One region of the Alteromonas infernus genome, then DNA from elsewhere that is predicted to be linked to it. Evidence: predicted binding sites of a transcription regulator. Region 1 holds the regulator's gene; each other region holds the start of a gene.
What was found. Region 1 encodes FliA, which starts transcription of late flagellar genes. Its sites were predicted from a motif close to CTAAAGNTNNNNNNNNNNNNGCCGATA; they were not measured.
Positions count from the first base shown of each region.

Region 2: a site for FliA is predicted at 2,002-2,028, ahead of ACX5J7_RS04600 (HAMP domain-containing methyl-accepting chemotaxis protein). Genes of this name have one in related genera too.
Region 3: a site for FliA is predicted at 5,661-5,687, ahead of ACX5J7_RS06405 (flagellar protein MotY). Genes of this name have one in related genera too.

Region 1 covers NZ_CACSIG010000031.1:176,467-183,873, forward strand. Annotated here, with positions in the region: gene flhA (flagellar biosynthesis protein FlhA) at 1-340, shown strand, start outside; gene flhF (flagellar biosynthesis GTPase FlhF) at 370-1,803, shown strand; gene ACX5J7_RS08235 (MinD/ParA family protein) at 1,809-2,675, shown strand; gene ACX5J7_RS08240 (RNA polymerase sigma factor FliA) at 2,672-3,403, shown strand; gene cheY (chemotaxis response regulator CheY) at 3,440-3,823, shown strand; gene ACX5J7_RS08250 (protein phosphatase CheZ) at 3,858-4,613, shown strand; gene ACX5J7_RS08255 (chemotaxis protein CheA) at 4,626-6,881, shown strand; gene ACX5J7_RS08260 (protein-glutamate methylesterase/protein-glutamine glutaminase) at 6,910-7,407, shown strand, end outside.
Region 2 covers NZ_CACSIG010000017.1:180,256-187,662, reverse strand. Annotated here, with positions in the region: gene rsmA (16S rRNA (adenine(1518)-N(6)/adenine(1519)-N(6))-dimethyltransferase RsmA) at 1-667, shown strand, start outside; gene apaG (Co2+/Mg2+ efflux facilitator ApaG/CorD) at 674-1,048, shown strand; gene ACX5J7_RS04605 (symmetrical bis(5'-nucleosyl)-tetraphosphatase) at 1,056-1,883, shown strand; gene ACX5J7_RS04600 (HAMP domain-containing methyl-accepting chemotaxis protein) at 2,171-4,195, shown strand; gene lysC (lysine-sensitive aspartokinase 3) at 4,263-5,612, opposite strand; gene ACX5J7_RS04590 (DUF192 domain-containing protein) at 5,672-6,121, opposite strand; gene acnB (bifunctional aconitate hydratase 2/2-methylisocitrate dehydratase) at 6,194-7,407, opposite strand, start outside.
Region 3 covers NZ_CACSIG010000023.1:16,633-24,039, forward strand. Annotated here, with positions in the region: gene ACX5J7_RS06380 (FecR family protein) at 1-383, shown strand, start outside; gene ACX5J7_RS06385 (TonB-dependent receptor domain-containing protein) at 483-3,530, shown strand; gene ACX5J7_RS06390 (bacterioferritin-associated ferredoxin) at 3,648-3,842, opposite strand; partial or broken gene ACX5J7_RS06395 (peroxiredoxin) at 4,118-4,724, shown strand; gene rnt (ribonuclease T) at 4,846-5,478, opposite strand; gene ACX5J7_RS06405 (flagellar protein MotY) at 5,868-6,740, shown strand; gene glpQ (glycerophosphodiester phosphodiesterase) at 6,834-7,407, opposite strand, start outside.

The DNA of each region.
Region 1 (7,407 bases):
ACGTCTTATTGTCCAAGAAATTACCCAAGGGGCAAAAGAGATACCTGTCATAACCTTGGCGCCAGAGTTGGAACAGATGTTGCACCAGTCACTTCAAGCAGGTGGCGAAGATGGCGCTGGTATCGAACCAGGTTTGGCAGACAAGCTGCAAAAATCATTGCAGCAAGCCAGTCAGCAGCAAGAGTTAGAAGGAGAGCCTGCAGTACTCCTAACCTCTGGCATGCTGCGACCCGTTCTGTCTCGCTTCTTAAAGTATTCGGTTGTTGGGCTCCATGTGCTTTCTTACCAAGAAGTGCCTGACGACAAACAAATAAAAATAGTCAGTTCGGTCGGTCAATAATCTGACACTGGGTGATTGGAGAGGTTGCAATGAAAATTAGACGTTTCTTCGGCAAAGATATGCGTGAGGCGTTAAGCCAAGTTAAAGCTGAATTAGGCAGTGATGCAGTGATCATGTCGAACCGCAAAGTTGCCGATGGCATTGAGCTTGTTGCTGCCTATGATAAAGAGCCTGAAGCAAAACTCTTCACTCCTAAAACATCGCCTAAAGCAACCCCTAAAGCATCAGGTCAAAAAGCCGTGCCTAGCTTAAGTGAGATTATCGGTGATGATGGCCCCGACAGTTTAAAAGCTCTGTTAGAAAAGCAGCACGGCGGTAGTGCGCCTTCATCAAGTAATGCTTCAGCATCGCAGTCGCATTCAGCCAACCATAATCAGCCTATGTCTGCAAATGCGAGACATGCCAACGAAATTGCGTCACACCTTGATTTCTCAGAAGCCTTTATTGATGACGTAGAAAGCCAGCACCTTGCACAAGACGAAGGTAGAGCAACAACGTTTCCTGACCACCAAGCGTCAAGCATAGACGAGGCACCCGTCTCTCAATCTGCAGAATTGGCGCAAATTAAAGAAGAGTTAGCGTCGTTGCGCGATGTTTTACAATATCAGGTTGCAGACTTGATGGAAGCGAAAAACAAGCGTCAAAAACCGGTACATCAATACTTGATTACCCGTCTAACGGATATGGGGTTAAGCAGTGCACTTGCCAGTCAGCTAATTAACTATACACCAGCACACTACAATGAACGAGACGCATGGGTGTATCTTCTTAACCTATTGGCTAATCGCATAAATGTGACAGGAAACGATATACTTAGTGCGCAAGGTGCAGTTGCCTTAGTCGGACCGACGGGCACAGGTAAAACAACGACGGTTGCAAAACTAGCTGCTCGCTATGCACAAAAGTACGGTGCAGATTCAGTAGCAATGATTACCATAGATACGTATAGAATTGCGGCCTATGAGCAGCTCGCGACATACGGAAAAATTATTGGTTGTACGGTGAGAAAAGCGCAGACTAGTGAAGAACTTGCGGATTTATTATTCCAACTTCGTCATAAGCGTCTAGTATTGATTGATACGGCAGGGTTTAGCCAACGGGATAGCCGTTTAATTAAACAGATTAAGCAGTTTGATAATGGTCAAATGCCAAAAGTTAAAAAATATTTGGTAGCGCAGGCAAATACACAATATCCTGCCCTACAGCGCATCATTAAGGCTTATGATGATATCGAACTAAGTGGCTGTATTTTCACAAAGTTAGATGAATGCTACTCTTTAGGAGAGGTATTGAGCGCTGCAGTTGAATATCAACTGCCGGTTAGTTATGTCACCGACGGTCAGAAAGTACCTGAAGACATTAAGATTGCGGAGGCAAAATCTTTAGTTTCTGCCGCTGCAAAGCTTTATAAAAAGTACGGTTTGAATCATACTAGTAGCAACAACGCAATTAAAACAGCATAAGCAGTATGATTGACGACCAAGCGAGTAGCTTAAGAAAAATGAAGCAATCACGGTTAATCAAAGTTATCGCCGTCACCGGAGGTAAAGGTGGCGTAGGTAAAACAAACATTACGCTAAACACCGCTATCGCTATGGCGAAGCAGGGTAAGCGAGTTATGGTTCTCGACGCCGACCTCGGGCTGGCGAACGTAGACGTAATGCTAGGTTTGCGGGTTGAGAAAAACCTTTCCCACGTGCTATCTGGCGAGTGCACGCTTGATGAAGTGTTAGTCACCGGCCCCCACGGTATTAAAATTGCGCCTGCCACCTCTGGCACGCAATCAATGGCAGAATTATCGCCAACGCAGCACGCGGGTCTTATCAGAGCCTTTAGTGAATTGCGTTCGCAAATCGATGTACTCATCGTAGATACCGCGGCCGGTATTTCAGACATGGTGTTGAGTTTTTCAAAAGCTTCTCAAGACATCATGGTAGTGGTTTGCGATGAGCCCACCTCGTTAACTGACGCCTATGCCTTAATAAAGATTCTTAATCGTGAGCACGGTGTATTTCGCTTTAAAGTTGTGGCGAATATGGTTCGCGATGTACGGGAAGGTCAGGAATTATTTAGCAAATTAAGCAAAGTGACAGGGCGTTTTTTAGATGTTGCACTAGAATTAGTGGCAACCGTACCTTTTGATGAGAATATCCGCAAAGCCGTGAGAAAACAAACGGCTATTGTTGATGCGTATCCGGGTTCTCCCGCCGCTGTTGCGATTACTCAGCTTGCGAGTAGAGCCCTTACGTGGCCCATTCCGGCACAACCGGGCGGTCACCTAGAGTTTTTTATTGAACAACTCGTTGCAGAAAAAGCAGTAGGAAGTCAGCGTTGAACAGCAAGGCCGCCGCTTATCGTCAACAAACCGATAAATCGCAGTTAGTCGAACGACATGCGTCATTGGTTAAGCGCATTGCGCATCACTTGATTGCGCGATTGCCGGCCAGTGTTCTTGTTGATGACCTGATCCAGTCGGGTATGATTGGTTTGCTAGAAGCTGCGCGTAACTTCGACGGGTCGAAAGGCGCGAGCTTTGAAACTTTCGCAGGCATTCGCATTCGTGGTGCTATGTTAGATGAGATACGTAAAGGCGATTGGACCCCGCGTTCAGTACATAGAAATGGACGTGCTATTACCGAGGCTATTTCACAGGTAGAGAGCGAAACAGGCCGCGATGCGAGAGATTCTGATATTGCTGATAAGCTTAATGTAAGCTTGCAGGACTATCACCAAATGCTTAATGAGGTTAATGCGGGAAAGCTGGTAGGTATTGAAGATTTAGGTGTGTCGGAAGATGTAATTACTACTGAGCAGAGTAGAGGTAGTGATGCGCCGCTTGAAGATTTAATGCAAGGCGCGTTTCAAAAAGCGCTTGCCCATGCCATTACGACATTACCTGAACGAGAAGCAATTGTTCTTTCACTGTACTATGATGAAGAACTGAACTTAAGAGAAATTGGCGAAGTTCTTGATGTTAGTGAGTCAAGAGTCAGCCAAATTCACAGTCAGGCCATGTTAAAACTCAAATCACGAATGAAGTCGTGGCAAGCTGACGAAGAATAGAAATTAATAACAATTAACCCCTCATTGGAGGCTATTTTGGACAAAAGCATGAAAATTCTTGTGGTTGACGATTTTTCAACCATGAGACGTATCATCAAAAACCTGCTTAAAGATTTAGGTTTTTCTAACATCCAGGAAGCGGATGACGGAAGCACTGCATTGCCTATGCTGCAGCAAGGTGATTTTGATTTCGTTGTTACCGATTGGAACATGCCAGGAATGCAAGGTATCGATTTGCTGCGCGCAATAAGAGCCGACGACAAACTTAAGCATTTACCTGTACTAATGGTAACTGCAGAAGCGAAAAAAGAGCAAATTGTTGCCGCTGCACAAGCGGGCGTTAACGGCTATGTCGTTAAACCATTCACCGCTGCAACTTTAAAAGAAAAATTAGATAAAATTTTCGAACGTTTAGGTTGATCCAGACGCTCACCAGATAAATGAGGTTTACTGGATGACAACGAATGTAAACGTTCCAATTTCGTTAGAAGAGGCCAAACAGCTTGTCACCTATCTGGAAGAAGGTGACAACGCGTCTGCTAACGCTCTACTTGAAGCTGCCTCAATGAAGGAAAACGTTGAGCTATTTGCTGAAGTAGGAAAGTTAACGCGTCAACTCCATGACGCGTTAAATAATTTTCAAATTGACGACCGCATCAAAAACTTAGCTACCGACGATATTCCCGATGCACAATCCCGCCTAACCTACGTAATTGAAGAAACCGAAAAAGCAGCTAATACTACAATGGACGCTGTGGAAGCGAGTATGCCGATAGCGGAAATGCTGTCGGCGCGTATCGAAAAAGTGATGCCTGAGTGGAAAAAGCTCATGAACCGCCAAATCGAGTTGGGCGAGTTCAAAGCGTTATGTGCAGATTTAGACGAATTATTGGAAGACGGTTCGCTTCAGTCAGCTAAACTTACACAGTTACTTACCGAAGTATTGATGGCTCAAGGCTATCAAGACTTAACGGGTCAAGTTATCCGTCGCGTTATCGACCTTGTAAAAGAGGTAGAAGATAGCTTAGTTAATATGCTAACCATGTTTGGCGAGCGCGAAGGTGAAGAACAAACTAAACCATCTAGCGTTAAGGCCGATAAGGTTGATGGTGTAGAGGCAGAAGGCCCAATTATTGACGCCGAGAAACGCGATGATGTCGTTTCTGGCCAAGATGACGTAGATGATCTTCTGTCTAGCTTAGGTTTTTAGGGGAGCGGGCGCATGTCGTTTGATGTTGACGAGGATATATTACAGGACTTTCTGGTTGAGGCTGGAGAGATACTTGAACAATTACAAGAACAGCTCGTTGATCTTGAGAACAATCCTGAAGATGCGGATTTGCTGAATGCAATTTTCCGTGGATATCACACAGTTAAAGGTGGAGCGGGCTTTCTTTCGCTCACAGAGTTAGTAGAAATTTGTCACGGTGCAGAAAACGTTTTTGACGTAATGCGCAATGGACAAAGAACCCTAACCCCAGAACTGATGGATATTATTTTGCAGGCCACTGACGTGGTGGTAGAGATGTTTGAGCGGGTTAAAGCTCGCGATCCACTCGAACCTGCAGATGCACACCTTGTCGACTTATTGCACAAATTAAGTCGCCCGGAAACGCCAGATGAAAACATTTTTGGCGCCTCTGAAGAGTCAGCCACTGCACCTGAGTCATTTGCTGCGGAGCCTGAACTTGTCATTGAAGAACCTACAGCGCAAGTGCCTAGCGGCACAAGCGACGGTGGTATTGACGAAATAACCGAAGATGAATTCGAAGCGTTACTCGATGAACTTCATGGTTCAAATGCGCCAGGTCAATCTTCTTCAGCAAGTAAGCCATCAGTCGCGCCAGCATCACCTTCAGCACCCACGACACCGACCGCTGGCGGCGATAGCGACGATATCACCGACGAAGAATTTGAAGCGCTTCTCGACGATTTACACGGCAAAGGCCAGTTCGCAACTAGCGCTGCTCCTGCCTCTGAACCTAAAGCACCGGTAGCGCCCGCACCATCGAACTCAAGCAGCGATGAAGAAATTACTGACGATGAGTTCGAAGCACTTCTTGATCAGCTGCATGGTTCAGGTCAAGGCCCTACGCAACAAAGCGCAGCGCCTATTTCACCTGAGCCACCAGTAGATAAAGCGGCGACTGAAGCTGTTCAGAAGGCTAAACAAGCAGCACCTGTTAAAGCTGCGCCTACGTCAAATTCAGCCGCACCATCTAAGCCAGGCTCAACCGCGAAACCCAAAGCGGCTAGCCCAGCGCCTAAGAAAGATGATAAAAAGGCAGCTGCCGCAGCCCCACCGGCTGAAACCACGGTGCGGGTCGACACTAAGCGTCTAGACCAAATTATGAACATGGTGGGCGAGCTAGTATTGGTAAGAAATAGGCTAATCAGCTTAGGCATAAACAGCAACGACGAAAGCATGTCGAAAGCCATTGCGAACTTAGATGTAGTGACTGGAGACCTCCAAGGTGCGGTGATGAAAACCCGCATGCAGCCTATTAAAAAGGTTTTCGGCCGCTTCCCCCGTGTTGTACGTGACCTAGCGCGAAGCTTGAAGAAAGAGATTACTTTAGAGCTTGTTGGTGAAGACACTGATTTAGATAAAAATTTAGTAGAAGCTCTGGCAGACCCATTAGTTCACTTGGTTCGAAATTCGGTCGATCACGGTATTGAAATGCCTGATGATCGCGCCGCTTCAGGTAAGCCTCGTATGGGAACGGTTAAATTATCTGCTTCCCAAGAGGGCGATCATATTTTACTTACCATCGAAGACGATGGTAAAGGGATGGATGCCGAAAAGCTCAAGGAAATTGCCATCAGCCGTGGCGTTCTCGATGCAGATGCGGCAGCGCGTATGTCAGACGTTGAGGCGTTCAATCTAATCTTTGCACCGGGCTTCTCAACGAAGACAGAGATCAGCGATATTTCTGGTCGTGGTGTCGGTATGGACGTGGTTAAAACCAAAATTAACCAGCTAAACGGTACCGTAAACATTGATTCTCAGTTAGGAAAAGGGACCAGGTTAGAAATAAAAGTGCCTCTAACCTTAGCTATTTTGCCTACGTTAATGATTGTTGTAGGAAAACAGACCTTTGCGTTACCATTAGGTGCGGTGAACGAAATAATAAACATGGACATCAAAAAGACCAACACGGTTGATGGCCAACTAACAATGATAGTTCGTTCAAAGGCAATTCCGTTGTTCTTCCTTGGCGAATGGCTAATTCGTGGCCCTAAAGATATTAATAGAGAAAAAGGGCACGTGGTTGTAGTACAAATTGGTACACAACAAGTTGGATTCGTCGTAGACGCGCTAATAGGTCAAGAAGAAGTGGTAATCAAACCTCTTGATGCTTTGCTTCAAGGCACGCCGGGTATGGCGGGAGCAACCATTACTTCAGATGGCGGGATTGCACTTATTTTAGATGTTCCGAGCCTGCTAAAACGGTACGCGCGTAAACCCATCAAGTAAGGCGATGAATTAATAGGAATAATAATCCATGGTCTTTAAAGTCCTAGTGGTGGACGACTCGACATTTTATCGTCGTCGAGTAAAAGAAATACTCGACGATGATAGAGAGCTTGAAGTTGTTGGGGAAGCAAGAAACGGGCGCGATGCCTTAGAAAAAGCAGAGGCACTTAAACCTGATGTCATAACAATGGATGTGGAAATGCCCGTAATGGACGGCATTTCGGCGGTAAAGGCTATCATGGAAAAACGGCCTACGCCGATCCTCATGTTCTCTTCGCTTACTCATCATGGAGCGCAAGCTACACTCGATGCACTAGAAGCCGGTGCACTCGACTTCTTGCCGAAAAAATTTGAAGATATTGCTCAAGATAGAAAAGATGCATCGCGCTTATTATGTACTAAAGTTAGGTTAATAGCGCGTCGAGGTATTGGCCTTAAGCGTCCATCTTTTAGAGCCACAGAAACAAGAAAGCTACCGGATAACGCACCCAAGCAGGCGTTTTTTAAAACATCGGGGTTACTTTCT
Region 2 (7,407 bases), on a different contig from region 1:
TTGCGAAGAAGTCGACGCATTAACGGTTATAGAACTAGATCGAGATCTTGCCAAACGTTTGCGCCATCATCCGTTTAATGGTGAAAAGCTGACTGTTATAGAGCAAGATGCAATGACCATGGACTTTGGTGCGCTGTCTAAAGAGATGCCGCTCAAAGATAAAAAGCTGCGTGTTTTTGGTAACTTGCCTTACAACATTTCAACGCCGTTAATGTTCCACCTTTTTGATCATGCTCATTGCATTGAAGATATGCATTTTATGCTGCAAAAAGAAGTGGTTAACCGCTTAGCAGCAGGTCCCGGTTCAAAGAACTACGGTAGACTTTCGGTAATGGCGCAGTACTACTGCCATGTGATCCCCGTATTGAATGTTCCACCCGGTGCGTTTAAGCCGCCGCCGAAGGTAGATTCAGCGGTAGTGAAGCTTGTCCCGCATCAGTCGCCACCGGTTGACGTTGTGTCTGTTAGTACGCTAGAGCGGGTTTGTGCACAGGCTTTTAATCAGCGCCGTAAAACCATTCGTAACTCACTTAAGGACAGCTTAAGCGAGGAAGAAATTCGTGAGCTAGGTATTGACCCTACCTGTCGCGCTGAAGTGCTATCTCTCAATGATTTTGCCACCATTGCCAACGCAGTGTCTGCAAAAGAGAGTCAACAAGAGCAATAGCCATCTATGGATGTACTTGATATAAAGGTGCGGGTGAAAACCCGCCACCTTCCAGACCACCTTCCTTCAGATTCAAAGCAGTTTGCTTTTGCCTATCACATCACTATTGAAAACAAGAGCAATCATACCGTTCAGCTGATCAACCGCTATTGGAAGATCACCGATGCCAACGGTAAAACCTCTGAAATAGAAGGTGCTGGGGTAGTAGGTAAACAACCTTTCTTAAAAGCCGGTGAACAGTTTGAATATACCAGTGGTGCGGTTATTGACACACCTGTGGGGAATATGGAAGGCTATTATGAGATGGAGCTAGAGAGCAAAGAACGCTTTCGAGTTCCTATCAATGTATTTCGATTAGCCATTCCAAGCATTCTTCATTAAGGTTTCTATGTCACAAGGTAACACCTACGTCATTGGCGATATTCAAGGCTGCTATGACGGTCTTCGACGCGCTTTAGATAAAGTACAATTTGATGAAGAAAACGATACGTTGCTTGCCGTGGGCGACCTTGTCGCTCGTGGTGAAGACTCTTTAAGCACCCTTCGTTTTCTAAAATCGCTTGGAGATAACTTTAATAGCGTTTTAGGTAATCATGATCTCCACCTACTCGCCGTAGTCAACGGCATTCGCAAGCCTAAGAAATCAGACAAGTTAGACGACTTATTAAGCGCGCCTGATTTGCCGGAAATGATTGACTGGCTTAGACAATTCCCCTTAGCCATGAAAATAGATAAGCGCTCTATTATGGTCCATGCTGGGCTTTATCCTAAATGGTCAATTGATAAGGCCGTGTCGTTAAGCGACGAAGTCAGCACCATTTTGAAGTCAGATAATTATGCTAATTTTCTAAGCAGCATGTATGGAAATAGCCCCGATAACTGGTCTGAAAAATGGACCGGCGAAGCGCGGCTGCGCTTTATTGTTAATGCCTGCACGCGAATGCGCTTTATTTACAGTGATGGAACGCTCGATTTCGACAATAAATCTCACCCTAGCGCAGTGTCGCACAGTACAAGTAGCACAATTATGCCGTGGTTCGAACGAAAGAATGAACAGCTACTTGCCAATCAGCGCGTTGTATTTGGCCACTGGGCGGCCCTTTCAGGCCAAACTAATAGCGCTCAGTTTATTGGCTTAGATACGGGCTACGTGTGGGGGCAAAGTATGACCATGCTTAACCTTAGCAGTGATACACTGGAAAACGTAAAAGCTTAAAGACAAAAAGGCAGGCTTTGCGAGCAAGTCTGCCTTCCTTGCCCACCTTATTTGAAGCGCAAACTGGTATTACTACCTATAATTACGCTACTATTTCTATACCAAGTTGCTAAATAAAATAAACATTAAATTATTGTAGCCGATACACTTACGTAAGTTAGTAACGATGATGTTTCATTACCTTCTCTCGTTGAGGGCAAAGTCTTGCGCTTAAGCGCTATATTTTGTTAACTGAGACGGGTAATATCGTTAGGGATAAAAATAAAAACACTCATCCAGGAGTTCCGATGAAAATAACGGTAGCCACACGCGTAATCGGGGGATTTGTCGCGATTAGCGCACTTCTAATCGTCATTAGTGTTGTTTCACTTTATAACCTCAACTCAATAGGCTCTGCTACAGAAGAAGTTAATGACGTTGCTCTACCTACGGTAGCGGGCAGCAACGCATTAAAAGCCAGCTTCCTCAACATGGGGCGGCTAACTTTTGAAAGCTATATCGAAGAAAACGTCAGTGAATTAAAGGACAAACGAGCGTCTTTTAACTCTGCTAAAGATACGTTTGAAAGCGAGTATAAAAAGTTAGCGCAGGCTGTTAACAACGAGCCAGAGTTAAAAAGCACACTCAACAGTGTGCGTGAGTCATACGAAACGTATATTAACAACGTTGAAGCTATGTATAAAAACCACCAAATGTATCTTGATTTACGTAACAGTATTGAAGATAGACTGGGTGATGCGGAAGATAACGCCGATGATGCTTCAACCTACCTTCTGGACTTTTCAGATTTAGATAGCGTTCAACAAGATTCAAACCTTAGACGTGCAGCTGAGATTGGCGGTCAACTTGAAACGTCACTGCTGTCTTTACTCACCGTATCTTACGAGTACATTAAAACCCAGACGCTAGTGCGTTCACAGACGCTAGGTAACGAAGTAGACCTTGTTGTTGAGAAAGTGGTTACGCAGTTAAGCGACATGATGCAAGCTGCTGGCGGTCGTAACGACTCAGGTACGCTGGATGATATTAATGACCTTGTAAACGACGCAATAAATGCAATAAAAGCAAACGATGGCGTAGTCCAACTCCACGTGGACCGCTTAGAGCGTAGAAATGATGCAGAGAAAGCGCTGAACGCATCTGATCAAAACATTACGCAAGGTGTGGTTGCACTTGAAAACTTGCTAACGTTGGCGGACAAAAAAGCGTCACACGTAGAAAGCCAAGTAAACAGTGCCATTGCAACGGGCAACACGTTTGTTATCGTTGTTGTGATCATTTCTATCGCGGTTGCTGCGTTCATAGGTTACGTGACAGTACGCGCTATTACACGCCCACTTTATCGCGTAAATGAGTTACTCACTGTTGCCTCATCGGGTGACCTAACTCATCGTCTTGATGATTCAGCACAAGACGAATTCGGTCTGTTAGCTCGAAACTGTAATGCTTTAATAGGCAGCCTTAAAGAGCTGATTACCGGCATCAATGTTCGCGCTGAGCAGTTAGCTGCGGCGTCAGAGCAAACGTCGGCAGTCACCGCGCAAACTACTCATTCAATTCAGGATCAGAAGTCTCAGATTGGCCAAGTAGCGACAGCAACAACAGAAATGCACTCTACGTCTCAGCTGGTCGTGCAGAATGCTGAAGATACGCTTAGCCAAATTCGCCATGCTGATGCTGAAGCCGAAAACGTGCGTCAAATTTCGTTAGAGAATAAGAACACCATCGAAATTCTGTCTCGCGACGTGCAAGAAGCGGCCGACGTTATTAACAAGCTGCATCAAGACAGCGCTAGTATTGGCGGTATTCTGGACGTTATCCGCGGTGTTGCCGATCAAACTAACTTGCTAGCCTTGAACGCAGCTATCGAAGCTGCCCGTGCCGGTGAACAAGGCCGAGGCTTTGCGGTAGTTGCTGATGAAGTAAGAACCCTTGCTAGCCGAACCCAAGAGTCGACACAAGAAATCAATGCCATGATTGAGGTGCTTCAAGCGGGCGCCGAAAAAGCGGTAGCGGTTATGGACCAAGGCAAAGACCAAACAGCGGCATGTGTTGAGCAAACAGAGAAAGCAACGCAGGCGTTAGATATTATTACAGACGCGGTTCACAAAGCGCATGATGTAAGCTCGCAAATTGAGCAGTCTGCCCGCGAACAGAACACGGTCTCGCAAGAAATCAGTGAAAAGCTTGAAACCATTGTGGGTATTGCAGAAGAAACCACAGCAGGTGCACAGCAAACGTCTGAATCTAGCCATGAAGTAGCGCGTCTGGCAGACGAACTTCAACAGTCTATCAGACAGTTTAAAGTGTAATAATTTACGCGTAATACAAACAAAAACGGCCGATATCATATCGGCCGTTTTTTTATCTTACACTTGCTTACTCAAACAATGCGCTGTGAAGCTTGCGAACCACGTCATCACTGTCTGTCTCGTTTACTAAGAACGACAAGTTATGCGGGTTTGCACCAAAGCAAATCATACGCAGGTTAAAATCTGATACCGCAGATAGAATCTTGCTTGAAACGCCAATAGCCGTTTGCATGTTGTTACCCACAACGGTTACTAAATCGTACCCTTTCTCTACCTTTACATCACAGATAGTTTCAAGTTCAGCAATGGTCTCTTTATTCAGGCGCTGGGCTACCGAGTTTGCTGGGTTATCTAGGGTAAACGATACCGAGATTTCTGACGTGGTTACCAAGTCAACGCTCAGTTTGTGTTTAGCGATAATCGCAAATACCTGCTGTAGAAAGCCCTGAGCGTACATCATCTTAGGTGTTTTAACCGTTACCATTACCTGCTCTTTACGGCGGGTGATAGCGCGATATGGTGGCTCGTGCTCACAATTGCGTACAATCCACGTACCGCCCTTTTCAGGCTCTTTGCTTGACCCTACGAACACTTTAATGTCTTTGCGAAGCGCTGGCTCCATGGTGGCAGGGTGAAGTACCTTTGCACCAAAGGTTGCCATTTCTGCCGCTTCTTCAAAGCTCAGTTCAGGCAGAGGGTGTGCTGCTGGTGTAATCCGCGGGTCGGTTGTGTATACCCCGGTTACGTCGGTCCAAATCTCGCACGCCTCGGCATCAAGGGCTTCAGCAAGTAGCGCTGCCGTAAAATCAGACCCACCACGACCAAGTGTTGTAGTACGACCTTCTTCATCTGCGCCAACAAAGCCTTGGGTTACCACAATGGCCTCTTTGATTTCAGGCGTGAGCAGTTGCTTCGCTAGTTTTTCAATTTCTTCGATTTGCGGCGCGCCTTCACCGAACTCGCTATCCGTACGAAGTACCTTGCGAACGTCGAAGTTCATGGTCTTCACGCCCTGCTCAGCAAGCACTGATGAGAACATAAGCGAGGACATACGCTCGCCCATAGAAAGCAGCTGATCTTTTAAGTCGTCCCTATGAAGAATTTCTTCGTGAAACGCTAAGCTTCGCATCTCTTCAAGTAAATCGTTGAGCTTAGGTTCAACGGCCGCTTTGTCGTCAAGCTTGTTAAGAATAGCGTGCTCGATGTCGACAATGGCTTGGCAGGTTTCTTCAATTTGCTGTTGCGTCATCGGCGTGTGCGCTAGACTCACCAGGTGGTTGGTTACCCCTGCTGAGGCACTCACTACCACAATGCGCGTTTTGTCATTACCGGCAACAATTCGGGCGCAGTTTTGCATTACTTCGTAATTCGCTACGCTAGTTCCACCGAACTTGGCTATCGATAAGGCATTTGTCACTATATTAAACTCCAGAATAAAACTAGCCTACAGCTAGCGAAACCGCGCGTTTTGCGCGGTCAATCAATCGTTACTTGGTCGCCTACTTTAATGTTATTCTCGGCAAACCACCCTTGGTTCATTTCCAATGCGTAAAGTACCTCTTTCGATGATCCGACCGACTCCAAGCTATGGGGAGTGAGAGGTTTTATATCCGTTATTACGCCATTTCTGTCGATAAATGCTACGTCTAGCGGAACAAAAGTATTTTTCATCCACATCCCCGCAAATTTGGGGCTGGAAAACTTAAAAAACATACCGCAATCTTCACAAAGGGCTTTGCGAAACATCAAGCCCTGAGCGCGTTGCTCAAAGGTTTTGGCATACTCAACTTCATAGTGCTTATCGCCAATTTCAAGTGATATGGAATCGAAGTTCACCGAATCGAGCGACGATGCAGGGTCAACCTGCGCTTTTGCACACCCTAAGGTTAATACAAGTGCAGCAACAATAAAGAAAGATTTTCCCATTAGACATTCCTTTTCGCCATAAAAAAAGCCGGTCACCTCAAGGGGAACCGGCTTTGTAGTTTATACACTATTTTAAGCAACATTCAATGTCGGAATAATGCGCGCTTTTGCCTCTTCTTCTGCCTTCTTAAAGCTTGGCATTTTGTCGAAGTTTAAGTAGCGGAATACTTCACCCGACATAGCGTTAATCTTGCTGGCGTACTCCATGTACTCTTCGGCACTTGGAATGCGCCCCACAATTGCTCCTACTGCAGCAAGTTCAGCGGATGTCAGGTACACGTTTGCGCCATCACCCAAGCGATTCGGGAAGTTACGGGTAGAGGTTGAAAGTACGGTAGCGCCAGCGTCTACACGGGCTTGGTTCCCCATACACAAAGAACATCCAGGCATTTCGGTGCGCACACCAACACGACCATAAATATTGTAATACCCCTCTTCCATCAACTGGGCTTTATCCATCTTCGTTGGTGGCGACATCCACAAACGAGTTGGCAAGGTTTTATTAAACTGCTCAAGCAATTTACCGGCAGCGCGGAAGTGACCAATGTTTGTCATGCATGAACCAATAAAGACCTCATCCACCTTATCACCCGCCACCTCAGACAAGGTTTTCGCGTCGTCTGGATCATTCGGGCAGCACACAATGGGCTCTTTAATATCATTAAGGTCGATTTCGATAACCTCAGCATATTCCGCGTCGGCATCGGCGCGCATTAGTTCTGGATTTGCGAGCCACTCTTCCATTTTCTGAGCGCGGCGCTCTAATGTGCGCGGATCGCCGTAACCTTCGTTAATCATCCAGCGAAGCATAGTGATATTTGAACGCAGGTACTCGGCAATCGATTCTTCAGAAAGGTTGATGGTACAACCTGCCGCTGAACGCTCTGCCGATGCATCGGATAACTCAAACGCCTGCTCTACCGTCAGGTTTTCTAACCCTTCAATTTCTAGAATACGGCCAGAAAAGGCGTTTATTTTGCCTTTTTTCTCTACCGTTAATAGCCCTTGTTTAATACCGTACAAAGGAATAGCGTGTACAAGGTCTCTTAAGGTAATGCCTGGCTGCATTTCCCCTTTAAAGCGCACAAGAATAGATTCAGGCATATCAAGAGGCATCACGCCCGTGGCCGCAGCAAACGCCACCAGCCCTGAGCCCGCTGGGAATGAAATACCTAATGGAAAACGGGTATGGGAGTCGCCGCCTGTTCCTACTGTGTCAGGCAACAACATGCGGTTTAACCAGCTGTGAATAATGCCATCGCCGGGACGAAGCGATACCCCACCGC
Region 3 (7,407 bases), on a different contig from region 1:
CAGCATCTAATGAATCGCTGTTCACAAAGCGCCCTGTTGCCGATGAAGGTTTACTTATGTTTGCGGGTGAAAAGGCTAAGGTACAAGGCAAAGTTGAAGCCCGTGAAAGTTTGTCTCAAAACGACATCGATGATGATTTAGCTTGGCAACAAGGCATGATCGTATTTAAAGGAGAGCCTTTAGACGCGGTTCTCGCTGAAATAGGCCGCTATACGCCGGTACGCTTTCATATTTCTGATGAGAGCTTACGCAAACGCCGCGTAGCGGGTTATTTTAAAGTGGGTGACATTGACGGCCTACTATCGGCGTTAAAAAGTAGCTTTAACATCAACTACGAGAAAGTCACCGACACGAGTATTGAGCTTAAACTAGCGGAGAGTTAAAAACTTCTGAAACTTAGGGGCTTTCTCCTATTCCTAGTTGGCATCAAATTATTTAATGTGACAATATAATCAGAATAATAAGCACATCGAATTTAAATCGTGCAACAGAGCAACATTGCAACAAGCAGGCAACCTAATAAAGCAATAGAAAAGCTGCATGCTTTTGCATGGCTGGCTTGGTGCTTTTCGCAAAAAAGAGGCGAAATAGTGGTGTTTCGCTCAGTAAAAGCGCCTATGCACATTGTGCCTACTTTGTTTTTGCTTTTTACACATGCCCCTCTTGTGTACGCACAAACCACCCAAGTTACAGCCACGCAACCACAAACATCAATTAACGAGTTTAGTTTTTCCATTCCTGCGCAAAATGCCAATGAGGCCCTTACGGAGCTTGCAAAACAGGCCAATACCACTTTGTTATTTCCGTTTGATTTAGCTAAAAAAGTGAAAACGAATGCCCTTGAAGGCACGTTTACGCTTAACGAAGCCTTGTCTCAACTTTTAAAAGATACGGAACTTGCCGTTGTCGTGGATGAAGCGGGTATGCTGAGTATTCGCTCCCGCTCGTCGTTACTAGCGAAGGCTAACCAGGCGAACAAGGAAGAAAAAGCGTCAGAAGAGGGCAATAATGGCTTGGAAAAAATTGCGGTAGTTGGCACCAGAAATGCGCCGCGAAGTGCAGTAGACTCTCCGGTTCCCCTTGATGTTATTGGTTCGAAGGCGCTGCGTTCGCAAGGGAATAGTGACGTGCTTTCTATGCTTAGCGTGATGGTGCCGTCATTAAATGTTAATGACCAGCCGATTAACGATGCCAGTAGCCTTGTAAGACCTGCGAATTTAAGAGGCATGTCGTCAGATCACACGTTGTTATTACTTAACGGGAAGCGTAGACACCGATCTGCGGTTATTACCTTTCTCGGCGGTGGCCTGTCTGACGGTGCACAAGGGCCTGATATATCAGTTATACCTGCTTATGCGTTAAAGCAAGTTGAGGTGCTGCGAGATGGTGCATCCGCACAATACGGTTCCGATGCTATCGCAGGCGTTATTAACTTTGTGCTAAAAGATGCGCGAGAAGGGGGGAGCGTTGCCCTTAAGTTAGGTGGGTACAGTGAAGGTGATGGCGAGCTTTTTCAAATACAGCTTAACAACGGGTTTGCCATAGGCGATAAAGGCTTTTTAAATGCAACGGCTGAGTACAGGCAGCAAAACGGCACCTCTCGTTCTGTACAGCGCAGTGATGCACAGGCGCTTATCGAACAAGGTAATACATTTATCCAAACGCCGTCTCAAGTTTGGGGCGCATTAGACGTTAACGAAGATATCAAACTAGCCTTAAATGCCGGCACTGCTATTTCTCACTTAACAGAATTTTATAGTTTTGCTACAGCAGCAAGACGGAAAATAACCGGTGGTTTCTATTTTCGAAACCCGCAAACTCGAGAAGGCGTGTTTAGCCGAACTGACCCCAACACAGGGGAAAGCCGTTTAATTGTGGCGGATTTAGATGGATTGGAAAACGGCATAGCGTGCCCGTCTATTACGCTTTCTACTAACAACGTATTGCAAGACCCTGATTATCAGCGAATAGCTGATAACACCACCGAACTTGGGGCAAATTGTTTTGCTTTTAATGAGTGGTTTCCAGGCGGTTTCACGCCAAAATTTGGCGGCACCATTACCGATGCCTCGCTGGCCATGGGAATAAGACATGAATTGCCCAAAGGTTGGGCGATGGATGCGAGTGCCACTTTAGGTTACAGTGATATCGAGTACACCATATCGAATACGGTAAACCCGTCGTTAGGGCCCCAGACACCCACTTCTTTTTCGCCAGGCGGCGTATCACAAGTGGAGCGAACCCTTAACCTCGATTTTAGCAAGCTCATTCAATCCATTTTTGAAGACCCAATTAGCATAGGCCTCGGTGCTGAATGGCGCAAAGAAACCTATTTCCAGAAAGCCGGTGATGAAGCGTCCTACATTGCTGGGCCTTTTGCCCTTGAGCCTCCGTTGGGGTTAAGCGAAGGGTTTTCGATTGGGTCGAACGGTTTTCCAGGGTATCAGCCTCAGTCTGCTGGGCATTGGAGCCGCAATAACTGGGCATTGTACGCCGACGTAGAGCTGTTCATAACTGAAGCGATGCAGGTTGGACTGGCTACTCGAGTTGAGCATTTTAGTGACTTTGGCTCTACCTTTGACGGCAAATTGAGCATGCGTTATAAACTTAACGACACCTTTGCATTGCGAGGCTCAGTTAATACAGGTTTTAAAGCGCCGACAGTGGGCCAGAGCAACGTGATTAATGTAACAACTGCTTATGGCGTTAATGGGCTTGAAGACCAAGCCACCTTGCCGCCAACGGACCTCATTTCATTACAGCTCGGCGCGACACCACTTACGCCAGAAGAATCGGTCAATTTCAGTCTGGGCATGGTCATGCAGGCAAGCGACAACTTTTTCGCAACGCTCGACTATTTCAATATTCGCCTCTCAGATCGCATCAGTACCACCTCAGCGATTCCGTTGACTGAACAAGATATTAGCGCGTTGGTTGCACAGGGAAGGCCAGATGCAGTTAAGTACAATGCAGCAAAATACTTTACTAATGATTTTGACACTAAGACCCAGGGCGTAGATTTAGTTGTAAACTACAGTTTTTCTTATAAGGACTGGGCTAACGCGTTATTACTCGCTTACAACTGGACAGATACGCAGGTGGAACGCCTTACGCTTTATCCTGCACTAGTTAACGATGAAATGCAGCTTTTGCCTAACTTAACGCCGTCGCGCATTCGTATGCTAGAAGATAACCTCCCGGCTCACAGGGGAAGCGTTACCCTTGAGCAGCTCAAAGGTAACTGGGCGCTAACATGGCGATTAAACTACTATGGTGAGTTTTACGAAGACCACCTCGATGCATCGGCGGGAATGGATATATACGGCAGTGCATTAACGACGTTTGACGCGCAACTCGCTTGGAAAGTACAACCACACATTCAGCTTACGCTAGGCGCGCAAAACTTGTTCGATGCACTGCCTGACGAAAACCCGTTTCAAGGCGAGGTTGGCGCGCTTTATCCACCTACATCTCCAGGCGGCATTAACGGCGCTTTTTATTACGCAGGCATCGAATACACCTTTAATTAACACTGCGGTAATGGCCGCTGCTTTTGGTGTCAATATATATGCTGAATGTGTCGTAGCAAAGAAACGCGTTACAAGAGGGAGAAGGGACCGGAAAGGTTAAGTATTAGGTTGCTTACTTTAACCTACGTCTTTAAATAATGATTCATCAATGATGGTTTGGTCAATAATTTGTTGTGCCATAGTAATGCACTTACCGCACTGCGAGCCAAGCTCTAAATGTTGACGTAACTCACGCATATTTCCCACGCCGTTTTCTTCAACCGCCGCGCGAATGCTTTTATCTGTTACCCCATAGCACATGCAAACAAACATTAAACGTACTCCAAATGAATCTGTAAATGATAATAATTGCTATTCATTGGTTTGGCAAGTAGATATTGGCAAATTTAATAAAGGGTAAATGATGAAAATCTGTGCGTAAAGTTTAGCAAATCAAGCCCTATTGATAGGATCAGTGAAAAAACACATTGTTTAATATTGTTATTTTAGTAATCGTACCTATCTCCCAAGCTAGCAATATCTATTTCAAGTGGTCGCGCAACGCAATCACTTCTATTATTACAATCCACATATAAATGGAGAGACTCATGAGTGTATTAGTTGGCCGTCCGGCACCTGATTTTACAGCTGCAGCGGTACTAGGTAGCGGTGAAATTGTTGATTCTTTTACGTTAAGCGAAGCAATCAAAGGTAAAAAAGCGGTTGTGTTCTTCTATCCGCTAGACTTCACTTTCGTTTGTCCTTCTGAACTGATTGCTTTTGACAAGCGTTTTGACGAGTTCAAAAAACGTGGTGTTGAAGTGATCGGTGTTTCTATCGACTCTCAATTCTCACACAATGCCTGGAGAAATACCCCAGTAAATCAAGGTGGTATTGGCCCAGTTAAGTACACTCTCGTGGCTGATGTTAAACACGATATCTGTCAAGCTTACGATGTTGAGCATCCGGAAGATGGTGTTGCATTCCGCGGTTCAGTTTTTAATCGACGAGGCAGGTATGGTGCGTCACCAAGTGGTTAACGATCTTCCTCTTGGCCGTAACGTTGATGAAATGCTGCGTATGGTTGATGCACTGGCGTTCCACGAAGAGCACGGTGAAGTTTGCCCTGCAGGCTGGACTGAAGGTAAATCTGGTATGGACGCCTCACCTGAAGGTGTAGCTAAGTACCTATCTGAAGAAGCAGACAAGCTGTAAGCTAGCTACTTAAAGAGTAGAAAAAACAGCGCTTTTAGGCGCTGTTTTTGTTTGAGCTTATAAATTAAAACGTGTTGGGTGAGCCCAGTATGAATACCAGTATTTTAAATACCTTGTTCATTTAATCATTTTCTACCGGCCATCCGCCTAATGCTTTGTACCGGTTAACCATAAAGCAAAATAGTTCGGTTGTTTTTTGGGCATCGTATAGTGCGCTGTGCGCTTCACTTTGATCAAAAGCGATTCCCGCTGCGCGGCAGGCTTTAACCAACACCGTTTGCCCTAACGCAAGGCCGGCAAGGCTGGTGGTATCAAACGAGACGAACGGGTGAAACGGCGTGCGTTTGATGTTACAACGCTCTATTGCCGCATTTACAAAGCTCTGGTCGAAAGTGGCGTTGTGGGCAACAATCACCGAGCGCTGACAATCAGCGTTTTTTTGCGCCTTTCGGATACCTTTGCATAAGTCCTTCATGGCTTCACTTTCTTCAATTGCCCCGCGCAAGGCGCAATTCGGATCGATGCCATTAAATTCCAACGCTGCCGGTTCTAGATTAGCGCCCTCAAACGGATCTATATGGTAGTGAAAGGTTTCATCGGGATGGAGAATGCCGTCGTCATCCATTTTTACCGTAACTGCCGCGAGCTCCAGCAAGGCGTCGGTTCCCGCATTAAAGCCCGCAGTTTCAACATCAATAACTACGGGGAAATAACCTCTAAAGCGCTGGGAAAGAAGGGGCGGGTTGGCAGACATAAACACTCTTGTAGACTAGATTGAGAAAACTGGCTGGTGGCGTTAATGCGCACCAACATGCGAAATGTATGTAATAGCTGAATTATCGCAAGGATGCCACCGAGTTGCCAGTTTCAATTGAAACGCTATTGTTTATAAATCAGGATAGTAGCAAAAACCTGAAACGCGAATGGTATTAAACGCTAAACTTTTCTACACTTTGGACGATAGTTATGTAGAGCGTCTTAACGTGCGTCGCTATTTCTTGTTCTTTTAGTACCTGTCTTGAAATAGATATGCCGACGAATGCTCACTTGCTTGTGTGCGCACTCGCAAGTTGTTGAAAACGTGGTTGACGGTTAACGTAACCCATACCCGTGTTAGTCTGATTTTCGTTATGGTGTCGAAGTATGGTGTCTAAATTAAAATATATCGCTTTGATGGGGATTGTGGGGTCGCTATCTTCCCACGCTGCTATGCGACAATATTCTGCGACCATTGAAAGCTCCAACTGGCGCATCGATTCCGACACACGTCTTCAGTGTACACTGAACCACGAATTACCAGGTTATGGCGAGGCTATGTTTACCAGCACGGCGTCAAAGCAATTGAATATGGAATTTGAGCTAGACATGCATTTACTACCGAGTAAATTCGATATGGCTGCCGTTTATTCCGTTCCACCAAAGTGGATGCCGGGCGTAGCGCCAAAACCTATAGCCGATATGTCTATCCGCAAGCAGTACAACGGTGACTTACCGCAGGACGCCGCTTGGACAATGCTGTCTGAACTTGAAAAAGGTTTCTGGCCCACTATTTATTACCAAGATTGGTACAACAAGTACGATCAGGTGAGTGTTGCATTAAATGCAAGTAACTTTTCTGGGGTATACCAAGAATTTGTAAAGTGTGTGTCTAACTTACTGCCATTCAATTTCGACGACATTGCTTATACCGTACTGTCATATCAAAACAACAGCACAGAACTTACCAAATACTCGCAAAAACGCTTAACCATGATAGGTGAGTATTTGAAAGAAGACAGTGAGCTAGAACTTGTACTATTAGACGGCTATACCGATAGCTATGGTGGCCGATGGAACAATGAGCAGCTTTCTATACGTCGGGCTAACGAAGTGAAGAGCTACTTGACCACGCTAGGTGTGCCAGAAGACAGAATTCAGTTGACCGGACATGGCGAAAAACGTCACATCGCGCCTAACGATACACGTGAAAGCCGTGCCCAAAACCGTCGCGTAGTGGTTAGGCTCTCTAAGTCGTAGCATTTTAAGTTACAGTGCCTAACCGCCAGACGCTTTAACCCAATATGCGCATACACACTGCATTTGAGTATAAAGCGCCCATACCTTTAATGCTTAGTCCTTTTGTGCACGCCACCTGGTAACGGGTACAACATGGTCGGTGAACACGCCGTCGACGTTAGCTACATTCTCTAACGCTTCTAACAACTGTGTCCCTGTCATGCCTGCAGGCAAAGCGTCTTCGCGATAGGTGTAAGGATGAATGGTCAGCGAATTATCATGGGCGTATTCAAGCCATTTTGCCGCTTCTAATTTTCCTTCTGCCATTGCTTTCTTGTTCAGTAAGTGGCCTAGCCATGGGCCAATGCCATCAGCATAAGAAGCTACCTCGCCCATACCCTCTTTAGTGCGAAGCCAGTCATAGTCGGTGTCGCTTTCGCCCCAATCATTTTCGCCAATAAGCATAACCACTTTGCCTTTATAGCCTAGTGTTTCGCGAATGCGTTTCACCTCTTTGAAGTCGAAACACTGAAGATAGCTGTTGCCACTTTCTCCACCAAAGCCATAGGTATTCAGTATATCGATAACAATTTTGCTAGCGTCGACCCCTTCGTTACTATGAAAAGCAGGCGATTTGACTTCGGGGTAAACGCCTACTGAAGTACCAAATTGGCGATTTAGTTCACTG